One region of the Duganella sp. LjRoot269 genome, then DNA from elsewhere that is predicted to be linked to it. Evidence: riboswitches for the same ligand, from Rfam matches in the RefSeq annotation. Region 1 holds a riboswitch; the other holds the start of a gene.
The links. A riboswitch is a leader RNA that binds a small molecule or an ion and turns the genes downstream of it on or off. The one in region 1 is predicted to bind glycine.
Positions count from the first base shown of each region.

Region 2: linked by a shared signal. The riboswitch ahead of ACSQ3S_RS21125 (D-amino acid dehydrogenase) and the one ahead of gcvT (glycine cleavage system aminomethyltransferase GcvT) in region 1 are both predicted to bind glycine.

Region 1 is NZ_CAXUSL020000001.1:4,420,004-4,427,378, reverse strand. Features, by position in the region: gene gcvP (aminomethyl-transferring glycine dehydrogenase) at 1-1,978, opposite strand, end outside; gene gcvH (glycine cleavage system protein GcvH) at 2,079-2,459, opposite strand; gene gcvT (glycine cleavage system aminomethyltransferase GcvT) at 2,496-3,623, opposite strand; glycine riboswitch at 3,699-3,807, opposite strand; glycine riboswitch at 3,813-3,911, opposite strand; gene ACSQ3S_RS19780 (ATP-dependent Clp protease proteolytic subunit) at 4,052-4,612, shown strand; gene ACSQ3S_RS19775 (hypothetical protein) at 4,674-4,886, opposite strand; gene ACSQ3S_RS19770 (methyl-accepting chemotaxis protein) at 5,045-6,847, opposite strand; gene ACSQ3S_RS19765 (DUF1631 family protein) at 7,092-7,375, shown strand, end outside.
Region 2 is NZ_CAXUSL020000001.1:4,715,982-4,723,356, reverse strand. Features, by position in the region: gene ACSQ3S_RS21135 (LysR family transcriptional regulator) at 1-480, shown strand, start outside; gene ACSQ3S_RS21130 (tetratricopeptide repeat protein) at 502-1,437, opposite strand; gene ACSQ3S_RS21125 (D-amino acid dehydrogenase) at 1,479-2,750, opposite strand; glycine riboswitch at 2,805-2,907, opposite strand; glycine riboswitch at 2,915-3,012, opposite strand; gene ACSQ3S_RS21120 (DUF6434 domain-containing protein) at 3,490-3,705, opposite strand; gene ACSQ3S_RS21115 (GNAT family N-acetyltransferase) at 3,773-4,453, shown strand; gene ACSQ3S_RS21110 (UbiA family prenyltransferase) at 4,521-5,990, shown strand; gene ACSQ3S_RS21105 (hypothetical protein) at 5,987-6,352, shown strand; gene ACSQ3S_RS21100 (hypothetical protein) at 6,374-7,375, shown strand, end outside.

The DNA.
Region 1 (7,375 bases):
TCGAAGGGTAGGTCACCATCACGCAGGCCAGGTTCTTCGAGTGCAGCTCGGCCTTGGCCTTCAGGTCGGCCAGGTCGACGTTGCCGCTGGCGTCGCAGGCGGTCACCACCACCTGCATGCCGACCATGTTGGCCGATGCCGGGTTGGTGCCGTGCGCCGACGACGGAATCAGGCAGATGTTGCGGTGGCCTTCGCCGCGCGAAGCGTGGTAGGCCTGGATCACCAGCAGGCCGGCGTACTCGCCCTGCGAACCGGCGTTGGGCTGCAGCGACACGGCCGCGTAGCCGGTCAGCGCGCACAGCATCTCTTCCAGCTGGGCGATCATCTCGCGGTAGCCGACGGTTTGCGCGTCCGGCGCGAACGGGTGGATGTTGGAGAACTCGGGCCAGGTGACCGGGATCATCTCGGACGTCGCGTTCAGCTTCATCGTGCACGAACCGAGCGGGATCATGGTGCGGTCCAGCGCCAGGTCCTTGTCGGCCAGGCTGCGCAGGTAGCGCAGCATTTCGGTTTCGGAGTGGTAGCGGTTGAACACCGGGTGCGTCAGGTAGTCGCTGGTGCGCGCCAGCGATTCCGGGAACGAGCGCGAAACAGCCGCTTCGACGGTGTCGAAGTCCGGGCCGTGGGCCGGGCCGCCAACCGGATGCGCGAACACGGTCCACAGCAGCGCGATGTCTTCGCGGGTGGTGGTCTCGTCGAGCGACACGCCGACATGCGAGGCGTCGATCACGCGCAGGTTGACGCCGTGCGAATGGGCCGATGCGTGCAGCTGCTCGGCGTTCTTGACGGCGACGGTCAGCGTGTCGAAGTAGCTGTCGTTGACGACGGTGTAGCCCAGCGTCTTCAGGTTGGACGCCAGTACACCGGTGTAGCGGTGCACGCGCTTGGCGATCTGCTGCAGGCCTTTCGGGCCGTGGTAGACGGCGTACATCGACGCCATCACCGCCAGCAGCACCTGCGCGGTGCAGATGTTGGAGGTGGCTTTTTCGCGGCGGATGTGCTGCTCGCGGGTTTGCAGCGCCAGGCGGTAGGCCTTGTTGCCCTGGGCGTCGATGGTGACGCCGACCAGACGGCCGGACATGCTGCGCTTGAATTCGTCGCGCGTGGCCAGGTAGCCGGCGTGCGGGCCGCCAAAGCCCAGCGGCACGCCGAAGCGCTGGCTGTTGCCGACGACGACGTCGGCGCCCCATTCGCCCGGCGGCGTCAGCATGGTCAGCGCCAGCAGGTCGGCGGCGACCACCACCATCGTGCCCTTGGCCTTGATCGTGGCCACGTCGGCCGCGTAGTCGCGCACCGCGCCGTTGACGCCAGGGTACTGCAGCAGCACGCCGAAGGCTTCGCCGATGCCGGCCAGCTCGGCCGGATGGAAGCCGCGCACCTCGATGCCCAGCGGCTTGGCACGGGTCTCGACCACTTCGCGGGTCTGCGGCAGCACGTCGTCGGCGACGTAGAACACGGCAGATTTCGATTTGCCCACGCGCTGCAGCAAGGTCATGGCCTCGGCGGCGGCGGTGCCTTCGTCCAGCATCGAGGCGTTGGCGATGCCCATGCCGGTCAGGTCGGTGACGGTTTGCTGGAAGTTCAGGATCGCTTCCAGGCGGCCCTGCGAAATCTCCGGCTGGTAAGGCGTGTAGGCGGTGTACCAGGCCGGGTTCTCGAAGATGTTGCGCAGGATGACGCCCGGCGTCAGCGTGTTGTAGTAGCCCTGGCCGATCAGCGACTTGAGCACCTTGTTCTTCGAGGCGATCTTTTTCAGCTTGGTCAGCGCTTCCTGTTCCGGCATCGGCTGCGAGTACGCGCCCAGCGGCAGCGCGCCCTGGTTGCGGATGTTGGCGGGAACCAGGGCGTCGATCAGGGCGGCGCGCGAGGCGTAGCCGAGTACCGACAGCATGGCTTCCTGTTCGGCGGCGTCAGGGCCGATGTGGCGGGCGATGAAGGCGTCGCGGGCTTCGAGTTGGGTCAGGCTGGTGCGGGTCATGATATGGGGGCGGGGAGCTGAGTAAGTGAGCGGGACGGCAAATCAGCCGCTGCCGTCATTCCCGCGCAAGCGGGAATGACGGTGCGGCGTGGCGGCGAAATTACGCTTCGGTGGTCTTGCCGTAGGCGGCGGCGTCCATCAGGCCGTTGATCGCTGCGGCGTCGGCCGGCTTGATCTTGAACAGCCAGGCGCTGTAGGCGTCGGTGTTGATCGATTCCGGCGCGCTGGCCACGTCTTCGTTGACGGCCACGACTTCGCCGGCGATCGGCGCGTAGATGTCGCTGGCCGCCTTGACCGATTCCACCACGGCCGCGTCGTCGCCGGTGCCGTAGGTGGTGCCCACTTTCGGCAGTTCGACGAAGACGATGTCGCCCAGCGCGTCCTGCGCGAACTCGGTGATGCCGACGGTGACGGTGCCGTCAGACTCAGCGCGTACCCATTCGTGGGATTCGGTGTACTTCAGGTCTGCAGGAATATTCATGTAAGGCTCCAGAGGGTAGGTGTCAGGGGTACTAATTTATACAGCAAGGATTTTACCGTTACGCACGAACGGCAGCTTGACGACGGACGCCGCCAGCTTCTTGTCGCGGATCTCGACGTGCACGGTGTCGCCGACGGCCACGCCGTTGGGCACGCGCGCCAGCGCGATGGCCTGCTGCATGGTCGGGCTGAAGGTGCCGCTGGTGATCTCGCCGACGGCGTCGGTGCCGGCCACGACGACCTTCTGGTGCGCGCGCAGCACGCCGCCTTTTTCACGCAGGATCAGGCCGACGAACTGGGCATTCTGGCCCATCGCCTGCAGCGCGGCCTTGCCGATGAAGTCGCGCTCGGCGACCAGGTCGATGGTCCAGGCCAGGCCGGCGTCCAGCGGGTTGACGGTTTCGTCCATGTCCTGGCCGTACAGATTCATGCCCGCTTCCAGGCGCAAGGTGTCGCGCGCGCCCAGGCCGGCCGGCTTGACGCCCGCCGCGGCCAGCGCGTTCCACAGCTTCTCGGCCTGGTCGGCGGCCACGCCGATCTCGAAGCCGTCTTCGCCGGTGTAGCCGGTGCGGGCGATCATCGCCTCGCCGAACACAGGGCTGTGGGCGAAGGCCACGTTGAACGGCTTCATGTCGGCCGTGCCTTCCTTCGATTCCGGGATCACCTGCCATACCTTGGCGCGGGCGTTCGGGCCCTGCACGGCGATCAAGGCCATGGCGTTGGCGCCGTCTCCATCCCTGCGCTGGGTGATCGTCAGGCCGCTGCCGGTGGCGGTGTTTTGCTGCTGCATCCAGGCCACGTCTTTTTCGGCGGTGCCGGCGTTGACCACCAGGCGGAACCAGCTCTCGTTGATGAAGTAGACGATCAGGTCGTCGATGACGAAGCCCTGCGGGTTGAGCATGCACGAGTACAGCGCCTTGCCCGACACCTGCAGCTTGTCGACGTTGTTGGCCAGCAGGCCGCGCAGGAAGGCGCGCGCGTTGTCGCCCTTGATGTCGACCACGCACATATGGGCCACGTCGAACATGCCGACGTCGGTGCGCACGGCGTTGTGTTCTTCGATCTGCGAACCGTAGTTGACCGGCATGTCCCAGCCGCCGAAATCGACCATGCGGGCGCCGGCGGCGCGGTGGGCGTTGTTGAGTGGGGTAGCTTTGAGCGTCATGATTCCTCGGTCCAATTCGAATAGGGGTTAACAGAACATACAAGGAACGGCTAAAAAGCTGATTCCACAATGATCGCAGACCCCTCTGTCCTTGGTACCTGAGAGATTACGGAGAAATGGATCTCCGCGCGCCCCTTCGGTGGGCCGCCGGCGTATGCCGCGGCCGCTCTCCAGAGTTGAGCCAAACTGGCCCCTTGATCGGTCCTTTTGCCTGAGAGTTTTTGGGTAGTGCCCCTTCGGCGGCTGCTCCGGCGAATTCGCCCGGCAACCCTCTCCCGATCAAGACTCGGGAATATATGTCAGAAGGGCGATATTGTCAATCTTGACGGCAACGGTGGCAACAATACCCGCGCACGAATGAATGCAACAATAAGGCCCGCAAAACAACTATTTGCTAGAATAAACCACACCTATTCGAGAGCCCAGCCATGAGCCAAGATTCAACTACTTACGAGGGCCACGCGTGGTTCACCCTGTCCGGCGACGTCAACAGCGACATGGTGCGTCGCGTGTTCGACGCGGTCGCCGACATGACGGAGGACCGCATCACCACCGCCCATATCCTGATCCAGTCCAACGGCGGCTACGTCAGCGACGGCATCTGCCTGTACAACTACCTGAGCAAGCTGCCGATCCGCATCTGCACCTACAACGCCGGCGCGGTGGCCTCGATCGCGGTGATCCTGTTCCTGTCCGGCTCGGAGCGCTACGCCAGCGACACGGCGCGCTTCATGGTGCACAAATCGCACGCCAGCGCGCCGCACGGCGCCCGGCCGGACGCGCTGCGCATCATCGTCGAGGGCTTGCAGGCGGACGACGCCCGCACCGAGCAGATCCTGCGCGAGCACGTGCAGCTGACCGCCGAGCACTGGCGCATCCACGAATATTCCGATTTGCACCTGACGGCGTCCGAAGGCCTGGTGGTAGGGATGATCAATGAGGTGAAGGATTTCGCGCCGCCGCGCGGACAACGGGTGGCAAACATCTGATGCGGCGCCGGGGCTGGCGCCGCAGTGACCGCCGCTGGCCTCACCGGCCTCGCCGGCTTATTCAGCGGTCTTGATTACCGGAGCCGCCGGACTGTTTCTTGCCGTCGTTTTTGTGACTTTGACGGCCGGCCTCCACGTGCTGCTCATGGGTGCCGCCCTGCGTGCCGCCGCTGCTGCCGCGCGATCCGCTGGACGAACCCTGGCCGCCGGACTGCTTGCTGCTGCCCTGGTTGGAGCCTTGTTTACTACCGCCACCTTTTTGATTCGAGTTCATTTTGATTCCTTTGCGAAAGTGAAAGAACGTACTCGCCGGATTCGCGCCGACACTTGAAATTCCGCCGCGTTTCAGGTGTGGCAATGATGCGTTTTCGTGTAGGGGATCGCTATCGGAATTCCTCTTGGTGGCGTGTAGGAGCATGCCTTGCTGCCCGCTTAAAATTCCTCCCACTCGGCCTGCTGCGCGGCGCCGCTATTTCCTTTTGCGCGCTTGCCGCCGGCCGCCGCCGGTGCGCCGGCGCGCGCCTGCTTGCGGCGCTCGGCCGGCTTCGGCAACGCCCGCAACGGCTGCCGGACTTCCGCCGAGTCCGCCAGATCCACGGCCGGTTCGGCAAATTCGGCATCCGCAGCGCTGCCGCGCGCCGTCCGCCGCCCGCCTGGCGCCGCATGCCGCCCGGCGGGCGCGGCCTGCGCCGCGTCGCCATCAGGCACGGCAAACACCTCGATCGCCTTGCCCAGCTTGTCCGTCTCGCCGCGCATCGCCGCCGCGGCGGCGGCAGCCTGCTCGACCAGCGCGGCATTTTGCTGGGTTGCCTGGTCCATCGCCGCGATGGCCTGGTTGACCTGTTCCAGCCCGGTGGTCTGTTCGGCGCTGGCATCGGCGATCTCGCCGATCAGGCCGGTGACCCGCTTGACGCTGCCGACCACCTCGTCCATCGTATTGCGCGCCTGGTCGGCCAGCTGCGTGCCGCGCGCCACCTTGTCGACCGAATCGTCGATCAGCTGCTTGATCTCGCGCGCCGCCGCCGCGCTGCGCTGCGCCAGGTTGCGCACCTCGGACGCCACCACCGCGAAGCCGCGCCCCTGTTCGCCGGCGCGCGCCGCCTCGACCGCCGCGTTCAGCGCCAGGATATTGGTCTGGAAGGCGATGCCGTCGATGACGCCGATGATCTCGGCGATCTTCTTCGAGCTGTCGTTGATCGACGCCATGGTGCCGACCACCAGTTCCACGTCCGAGCCGCCGCGCACCGCCACGGCCGAGGCCGACAGGGCCAGCTGGTTGGCCTGCACCGCGTGATCGGCGTTTTGCTTGACGGTGGCCGTCAGCTGCTCCATCGCCGACGCGGTCTCCTCCAGCGACGCCGCCTGCTGCTCGGTGCGCGCCGACAGGTCCAGGTTGCCCTCGGCAATCTCCGCCGCCGCGCCGCCCAGCGCCCGCGCGCCGCCGCGCACCTGGCCGATGACCGCCAGCAGGCTGTCGTTCATATGCTGCATGGCCCGCAGCAGCTTGCCGGTTTCATTGTCCGACGTGACATCGATGCGGTTGCCCAGGTCGCCGTCGGCGATGCGCTGGGCCACCTGCATCGTCTGCCGCAGCGGCGTCGAGATCGAGCGCGCCAGCCACAGCGCCAGCAGCGCGCCGCCGAAGATCGCCGTGCCCAGCAGGCCGGCGGTGACCACCCGCGCGCCGCTGTACAGCTCGTCGGCCGCGCGGCCCGCCTGCTGGCTGCCGTCTATCTGCGCGGCCAGCAATTTGTCGAGCGTGCCGTTGAGCCCGTCCAGCAGCTGTTGCGAGCGGCCCTTCAGCAGCGCGCCGACCTGCTCGCGGTTGCCGGCGGCAGCCAGCGCGACCAGCTTGTCATGCTCGGCGCCGAACTCGCCGCTCTGGCGCAGCAGTTCTGCAGTCGCCGCCGGTGAGTCGTCCAGCAGCCGCGCCAGCTGTCCGCTGTTGGCGCGCAGCGCGGTCATCGCGTCGGCGAGCTTCCTGTCGGCATCGGCGATACTGTCCTTGTCGGCGACCACCACATGCTGCAGCTTGCGTACTTCCTGCAGATCGTTGCGCAGCGACAGCACGGCTATCGTCCGCGGCAGCCATTTGCCGGATAATTCAGACGAGGCTTGGTCGATGGCGCTCATGCGCGACAAGGCGCTGACGCCAAGCAGCACGCTCAGGCTTAGCACGGCGGCAAAAGCGGCCAGCAGCTTGCTGGACGTTTCCAGGTTATGTAAGAATTTCATGGTGATCCTTGGTGTCGGCGGAAGGCGGGAGGGGAGTTTGTTATGTTAAGGAAACCTCAACCTTGTCGTTTGAGTCGGGTCAACAGTGGCGGAAAAGTTGCTGAAAGTCAGGAAAATACGCAAAAAATCACACAGTCTTTCCATTCGTGTATTGCCATGTGGAAATAATGTGCAAGAATGTGGTATCCCGATTGAATACGCCTGAGCAGGTCCGACCATGGTTGCAACTTCCACAACATCCGCAGTGCCGAAAAAGACGGTTTCGCCGCGGCATGCCTTGCTGGAAGAGTTGATCGGCATCGCCACCAAGCATGCCGGCGACCAATACCTGGAACTGGCCACCAAGCTGGCCGGCGCGCTGATCGATGCCACCGACGGCGACACCCGCGCCATGCAGCTGCGCATCCGGGCCGGCAACCAGCTGCGCAACCGCAATTTCGCCTTCCTGCACCTGGCCAGCGGCACGCTGGAAAAGGCGCTGCGGCGCGAGATCGCCGAACTGGCGCCGGCCGCCAAGGGCCAGCCGCG
Region 2 (7,375 bases), 300 kb from region 1:
GCCAGTCCGGCCTATCTGGAGCGGCACGGCTGGCCGCAGTCTCCGGTCGATCTGCTGAAGCACCAGTGTCTCAGTGTCATGGGGCGCACCATGCCGAGCGGCTGGTGGCGGTTCGAGGGCGTCAACCAGGGGCAGCCGCTGGCGGTCAAGGGCAATTTGCGTTGCGACGATACGGATTCGCTGCTGCACGCGGCCATCGCCGGCGGCGGCATCGTGCATCTGGCGAACTGGCTGGTCAGCGACGCGATCGTGGCCGGCCAGCTGGTGCCGGTGTTTCCGATGATCCGGCTGGCGCCAGGCGGCGAACGCCAGCGGCGCGATCCGAGCGAATCGGCGGTGCACGCCGTGCACCTGCCGGGCCGCTCCAACCAGGCCAAGGCACAGCTGTTCGTACGTTATTTACGGGAGTATTTCGGCGATCCGCCGTATTGGGATGTTGCGATGAAGGCTGCCGGGGCGGGCGAGCGCCGCGCCCCGTGAGGACTGCCTAATCTCAGTGAATTAATCCCAGTCGCCGCCGCCACCGCCGCCGCCACCGCCGCCGCTGTCGCCGCCACTGCTGCCGCCGCCATCGTCCCAGCCACCGCTGGTGCCGAAGTCGTTGCCGCCCATGTCGTCGCGGCGCAGCAGTTCATCACGCGACGGATCGTCGTAGACGATGTCGTTACGCGGCTGGTCGTGGTTGCCCGACGAGCCGTGGTCGCCGGTGAACTGGCGCGCAATCGCTTCGCCGGCCACGATACCCGCGCCAACCGCGGCGCCGGTCGCCAGGCCGCCCATGATGCGCGAACCCATGCCGCTGCCTTGCGGCTGGCCATAGCCGGGGCCATAACCCTGCTGCGGATAGCCGCCCTGCGGTGGGTAGCCGCCGGGTGCGTAGCCAGGCGCCTGGCCGCTTGGATCAAAGCCGGCAGGACCGTTGGCTTGCTCGTTACGGCGCGACATGAAGCGCGTCGCCAGCCAGATGAAGCCCAGCAGGCCGCCGCCGAGGATCAGGATGGTGCCCCATGGCATGCCGCTGCTTGGGCTGTTGTTATAGCCGCCGCTGCTGTAGCCGGCGTTGCTGTTGCGCGGCTGCTGCTGGCTGTAATTGGCCTTGGGCTTCTGGCCGTCCGCCAGCAGCGCGCGCAACTTCGCCACCGCGCTTGGATTCACTTTCGGCAGGCCGGGTGCCAGGCGTTCAGCCGTCGCCAGCTCACCTTGCGCGGCGGCGAACTGGCCTTGCTTGGCCAGCAGCTCCGCTTCGACAAAGTGCGCCGTGGCGCTGTTTGGATGCGCTTTGAGGACCTGGCCCATCAATGCCTGCGCTTCGGTGTATTTGCCCGCTTCGGCCGCTACATAGACCTCGTGGATCGTAGGCTCGGCCGCAAACACCGGCGTCGCCAGCGCCAGGGCGCTCGCCAGCAGGGTCATACGTGCGATAGATTTTGCCGTCATGTCAGATCTCCTTGTAGGGACAGGCTCAAGATGATGGCAGTTTACGCCATTTTCAAGGCTTGCGCGGTGCGCTGGCCCACGTTGGAGCAGGGAGCGCCCAGGGCGGACAGTACCGTTTCGGCAATAATGTCCGCCGTGGCGGCCGACAAGGTCCAGCCCAGGTGGCCGTGGCCGGTGTTGTAGAACACTGTCGGCGCCTTGCCGCGGCCCACGCGCGGCATCAGGTCCGGCGTCATCGGGCGCAGGCCGGCCCACGGCGTCACGTTGCGGGTGCTGACGCCGGGGAAGCATTGCTGCACCCAGTTCAGCAATGGCGCGATGCGGTCGGCGCGGATGTCGCGGTTGAAACCGTTGAATTCGGCCGAACCGGCCACGCGGAAGCGGTCTTCGCCCAGGCGGCTGCAGACCAGCTTGGTGGCGTCGTCGAGCAGGCTGACGTTGGGCGCGGCCGCCTGGCTGGCGGCATCGTCCAGGTGCACGGTGATCGAATAGCCCTTGACCGGATAGACGTTGACGTGATCGCCCAGCATGGACGCCATTGCGCGGCTGGCGGTGCCGGCGCAGACCACCACCGCGTCGTAGCGGCTGGTGTCGTCGCCGCCTTCCTGCTCGACGGTGACAGTGGCGCCGGTGGCGTCGGCATGCATGGCGGTCACGCGCTGGCCGAAGCGCAGCTCGACGCCGAGGCGCTGCGCGGCCTGGGCCAGGCCGGTGGTGAACTTGTGGATGTCGCCGGAGCTGTCGCTTTCGGTGTAGTGGCCGCCGTAGTACTGGCCGGCCAGCGTCGGCTCGATGGCGCGCATCTCCTCGGGGGTGACGGCGCGGCGCGGCAGGCCGCCCAGTGCCAGCAGCTTCGATACTTCAGCCGCGCGCTCGAAGCCTTCGCGGTTGCGGTAGATGTGCAGGATGCCTTCGCGCTTGAGGTCGAAGTCTATGCCTTCCTCGTCGGCCCAGCTGAACAGATGCTGGCGCGCGGCCACGGCCAGTTTGGCGGTGGCGATGGTGTTGTCGCGGTAGTGCGGGATGGCGGCGATGAATTCGGCAAACCACGACAGCTTGTGCCAGCTGGGCTTGGGATTGACCAGCAGCGGCGCGTCGTTCTTCAGCATCCACTTCAAGCCTTTGACGATGGTGCCGCTGTGGTTCCAGACCTCGGCGTTGGAGGCGGACAGCTGGCCGCCGTTGGCGAACGAGGTTTCCATCGCCGCGTAGCGATGGCGTTCCAGCAGCGTGACCTTGAAGCCGCGCTTGGCGAGTGCGTAAGCGGTGGTGACGCCGGTGATGCCGCCGCCGATGATAGCTATGGTTTTCATGAGGGTAAAGCTCCAGCACGTCAAGGGGAATGGTCGATGCGCGACATGCGCAGGGACACCCCCTCTGTTCTGGACCTGAGAGATTCACAACGACCGTGGGTAGCGACGCTGCTTGCTCCTTCGGTGCGCCGGGTGACGTCTGTCCGGCTGCTCTTCAGAGTTTGAATGCGGTATCGGTCCTTTTGCCTGAGAGTTTCCGGGGCGGTTGCTCCTTCGGCGCTGTGCGGGTGGGTTCCTGGACAGGCTCTCCCGATACTGCGTTGGCTCGTGGCCATTTTGCAAAGGGGTAGCTTACAACAAAAGCAGGAGGCGTCAAACGATTATTTTTTGGCTGTCGTAGCAGGCGGGACTGTCAATACCGCTCAATGGGGGTTTCCGCCCGCCGTGCAATTGCAGCTCGCAATTGTCACGGGGAGCCCGTTTTCCAGCTGTTTGAGCCTTTCACCTCACCTGTGAATGTGTCAAGGACCCAAACGATTCCAGGTGGAGTCGATGTACGAAATTGATACCGTCCACATTGAGCGTGATAGACGAGAGCTGCACCGATGATCGCTGCCGCCGCGAGGATGCAATACCCCGTAAATCTGTCGCTATTCAATTGGTACTCCTTTGAGAACGGTTGATTTGATACTTTAAATTGATGAATTTAAGTTAATGTTGCCCGCAAACGGTTGCAGCAGCCCTCTATTTCTCATCGGCGGGAATCTCGGTCTTAGACCTTGCACGCAAGTGGCCGAACTCAGCCGCGTTCAACGCGGCGTCGCGTCCATTCGTCCGCCACGTCGCCCATGTTCTTCGCCAAACCATTGCGCACCCACGCCATCAGTTCGCGGTCGAATTTGAAATCGGGACCGCACTGACCGGAGAGAAAGCGCCGGACGTTTTGCGTGTTCCTGTAGCCAGAATCGATTTCGGTCGTTCGCGAAATCACTCCGCCATGCCAATCGAATTTCATCTTCACTTCCTTTGAGGACTTTGGATTTATCATATGCCCAAGAATAACATTCCATCAATGCTGAAAAATGCACGTATTGTCACTGCCTGAACTTCTCGCCGGCTGGCTCGGCGCGCGATCGCTGGCGCACGGTCTGCCGCTGCCGGTGCCTGACCATGGCGGGCTGCGTGTCGATAGCGGCCTGCCACATGAAAACCGGCGTTACGTCTTTGCCGGCCCGGAGCAAGGAATACGCGAGCTGGGCCAGTCGATTACAACGCCATACACCCTGATCAAGATGTGCGGCACCGGCCAGCAATTGCTGGCGCTTGTGCCGCCCAGGTGGCAGCTCCAGCCCTCCGCTTACCTGATGATGCAGGACAGCGTCCGCGAAGAGGTACCGCCGCTGCCTGCCGGATATCGGATCGATGTGGAGGAGAACTATCCAATTGCGACGGTGCGTATTTTTGCGGAGGACGGCGCGCTTGCCGCCGTCGGTCATGTGGCTGAATACGCCGGCGTCTTCATTTTCGACCGCATCTTCACCGCCGCCGCGCACCGGCGGCGGGGCCTGGGCAGGGTGCTGATGGCGGCGCTGGGGGCGATACAGCAATCAGGCGCGGCGCAACGGGTACTGGTGGCCACGGAGGAGGGCCGGGCGCTCTATTCGGCGCTCGGCTGGTACGTGCGTTCGCCTTACTCTACGGTGGCGATTCCGCCACCTCCGCTCCCATTAATCCTGACAAGGAAATTTGAAGCGTTTATTTGACGCAGTCGACATCGGCCTCCTTGGCGTCGAGCTTATAGTAAGGCGATCCCGTCTTGAGATGCCGCAGATGAAAATCGACCTGGTCCAAGTCAATTCAGCAGCCGCTTGGCCAATAGTTGTCGATCTCGACGGGACATTGACCGCAACAGATACGCTTGTCGAGTCGGTCATCCAGTTCATCAAGCAATCGCCGCTCAATTTACTGCGCCTGCCTTTCTGGCTACTGAAAGGTCGCGCGGCGTTCAAGGATGCGGTCTGCTCCCGTGCCGCCATCTCGGCGGACCGCTTGCCCTACCGCGAGGCGTTGCTGGTTTATCTGCGCAGTGAAAAAAGCAAGGGGCGCCATATCATCCTGGCCACGGCGGCGCATAAATCAATCGCCCAGGGCGTATCCGACCACCTTGCGTTGTTCGATGACGTATTGGCTACCGACATGGGCCGCAATCTCAAGGGCAAGGTCAAACTTGAAGCCATACAGGAAAAGCTTGGAACAGACTTCGTCTATGCCGGCGATAGTCGTTCAGACATCCCGATATGGAACGCCGCGCAAGCAGCCATTCTGGTTGGGGCCTCGGCAGGCCTGGCCAAATCCGTCCGCGACCGAAACCCGGTCGAGCAGGAGTTTTCGAAAGAGCCAATTGGCTTTTCCACCTGGATGAAGGCATTGCGGGTACACCAATGGCTGAAAAACCTGCTGTTGTTCGTGCCCTTGCTAACCGCCTTTTCCTTCATGGATATTGGGAAGCTCGCGACAATAGCGCTGGCCTTCCTGTCATTTTCGTCTGCCGCTTCCGCCACGTATATGTTCAACGATTTGTGGGATCTGGAAAGCGACCGCGCTCATCCCCGAAAAAAGGACCGTCCATTCGCCAGCGCCAGGATACCGATACTTACCGGGCTTGTGGTCGCCGGCTATTTGCTCATGCTGGCGTTTGCATTGGCTCTGGTAGTCTCCCAGGCTTTCTTCCTAATGTTGCTCCTGTACGTAATTCTTACCAGCAGCTATAGCTGGATGTTCAAGGAATACGTGCTGATTGACGTGATCATGCTGTCTCTGCTTTACACGCTGCGCATCCTTGCCGGCTCTGTGGCTGCCGCAATCCCCACCAGCGAGTGGCTGCTGGCCTTTTCGGTTTTCATGTTCCTGAGTTTGGCATTGGTGAAGCGCTGTTCCGAACTAATCTCGCTGGAACAGATCGGAAATATAGCCGCGCGCGGCCGCGATTACCGGGTGGCGGACCTGGCGGTACTGTCGCCACTGGGTGTGGCGTCCGCCATGTCGGCAGTGGTTGTCTTCGGGCTTTTTATCAATTCCCCCGATACCCAATCCCGCTACGCGACACCTGGTCTGTTATGGCTCGTGGCCATAGGATTGATTTACTGGCTGGCCCGGCTTTGGATCAAGACCTCGCGCGGAGAGATGCACGACGATCCCGTGATCTATGCGATCAAAGACCGTGGCAGCCGCAGCACCGTCATCGTCATGGCAGTCACGATGCTGATAGCACACTTTCTTGCGTTGGATGGAATGCTATGAATACTCTTTTCATTGCCGTCTTGAGCATCGCGCTCTCTGTCATGGCCCAGTTTTCCTTGAAGGCAGGCATGTCCAGTGCGGATGTGAGGGAGGTCATGGCACAGCCGCTGGCTCTGCGTACCGCCTTCACGGTGTTTTCAAACAGGTTCGTGTTGAGCGGTTTTTTCCTTTATGGGGTGGGCGCCATAGTCTGGCTCGGGGTGTTATCCAGGTGGGACATCAGCAAGGCATATCCCTTGGTTGGACTGGGCTTTGGACTAACCGTCATTGTCGGCTTGTTAGCGGGAGAGCAGGTGACGATGCTGCGTGCCGGCGGGGTTGCGCTGATCTGCGCGGGGGTTTTTTTAGTCAGTAAGAGTTAGCTGATCTATCGGAGCAGCGACATGCGTCCAATGTTTGCCCGTATCAATGAAAAGCAGTGGCTGGCTTTGATTTTGGTGTTCGCGCTTTTGGCGCGGAGCGCGACAGCTTTTGCCCTGCAATTCCAGCCTGTCAGCGACTACGCTGGATATGAGCAGATGGCGATGAACCTGGTGGCTGGCAAAGGGTTGGTTGAGGGGGGCAATTCCGCATTCCTGAGTGCCGGCTACCCCCTGTTTGTTTTGGCGCCGGTTTTTGCCGTCTTTGGCCACCATTTGCTGGCCGCGCTGTTTGCGAATGCATTGCTATGCACCGTCAGCGCGTGGCTGATTCATCTGATCGCGAAAGAGGCTGGCGCCGGCAAGGCGGGGCGGTTACTCAGTGTCGGTATATTCGCCATTTACCTGCCGTCGTGGATTTATGCGGCATACCTTGCCAAAGAAAATCTGATGATGCCGCTGATGCTCGGTGTCGTCCTGCTTTCCTTGCAATGCAGCTGCAATCCGTCGGCGCGGATTGCGATCCTGGTTGGCGCTATTCTCGGACTGCTTGCGATCACTGGAAATTCCGGCTTGACGCTTACCCCGGTTTTTGTGATTGCGCTGATGATTTCACCCTTGTCTTTGCGCCGAAAACTGGCAAGACTCGGCTTGGCCGTATTGGTCGCCTTGCTCGTCGTGGCGCCCTGGCTGATACGCAACTATCAAGTCCTTGGTGCCCCGGTTTTAAACACCAATGGGGGCTTCAATCTCTACCTGGGTAACAATGCCGCCGCGGACGGCATGTTTATTTCCATTGCCGACACGCCAAGGGGCGCTACCTGGCATCAGTTACGCAAGCAAGGGGAGGTCGTGGCAAATGACACATTGAAACACGAGGCGATTGCCTGGATAAAGCAGAATCCGAACCGGTTCCTCGCCCTGTCGTTTAAAAAAGTCGTCCTGTTCTGGATGCCTCCGGTACACGAGGGGGAAGGCCCTCAGCCCAAAGGAGAAGCCTTGACGCGCTTGGCGTGGCTGGCGCAA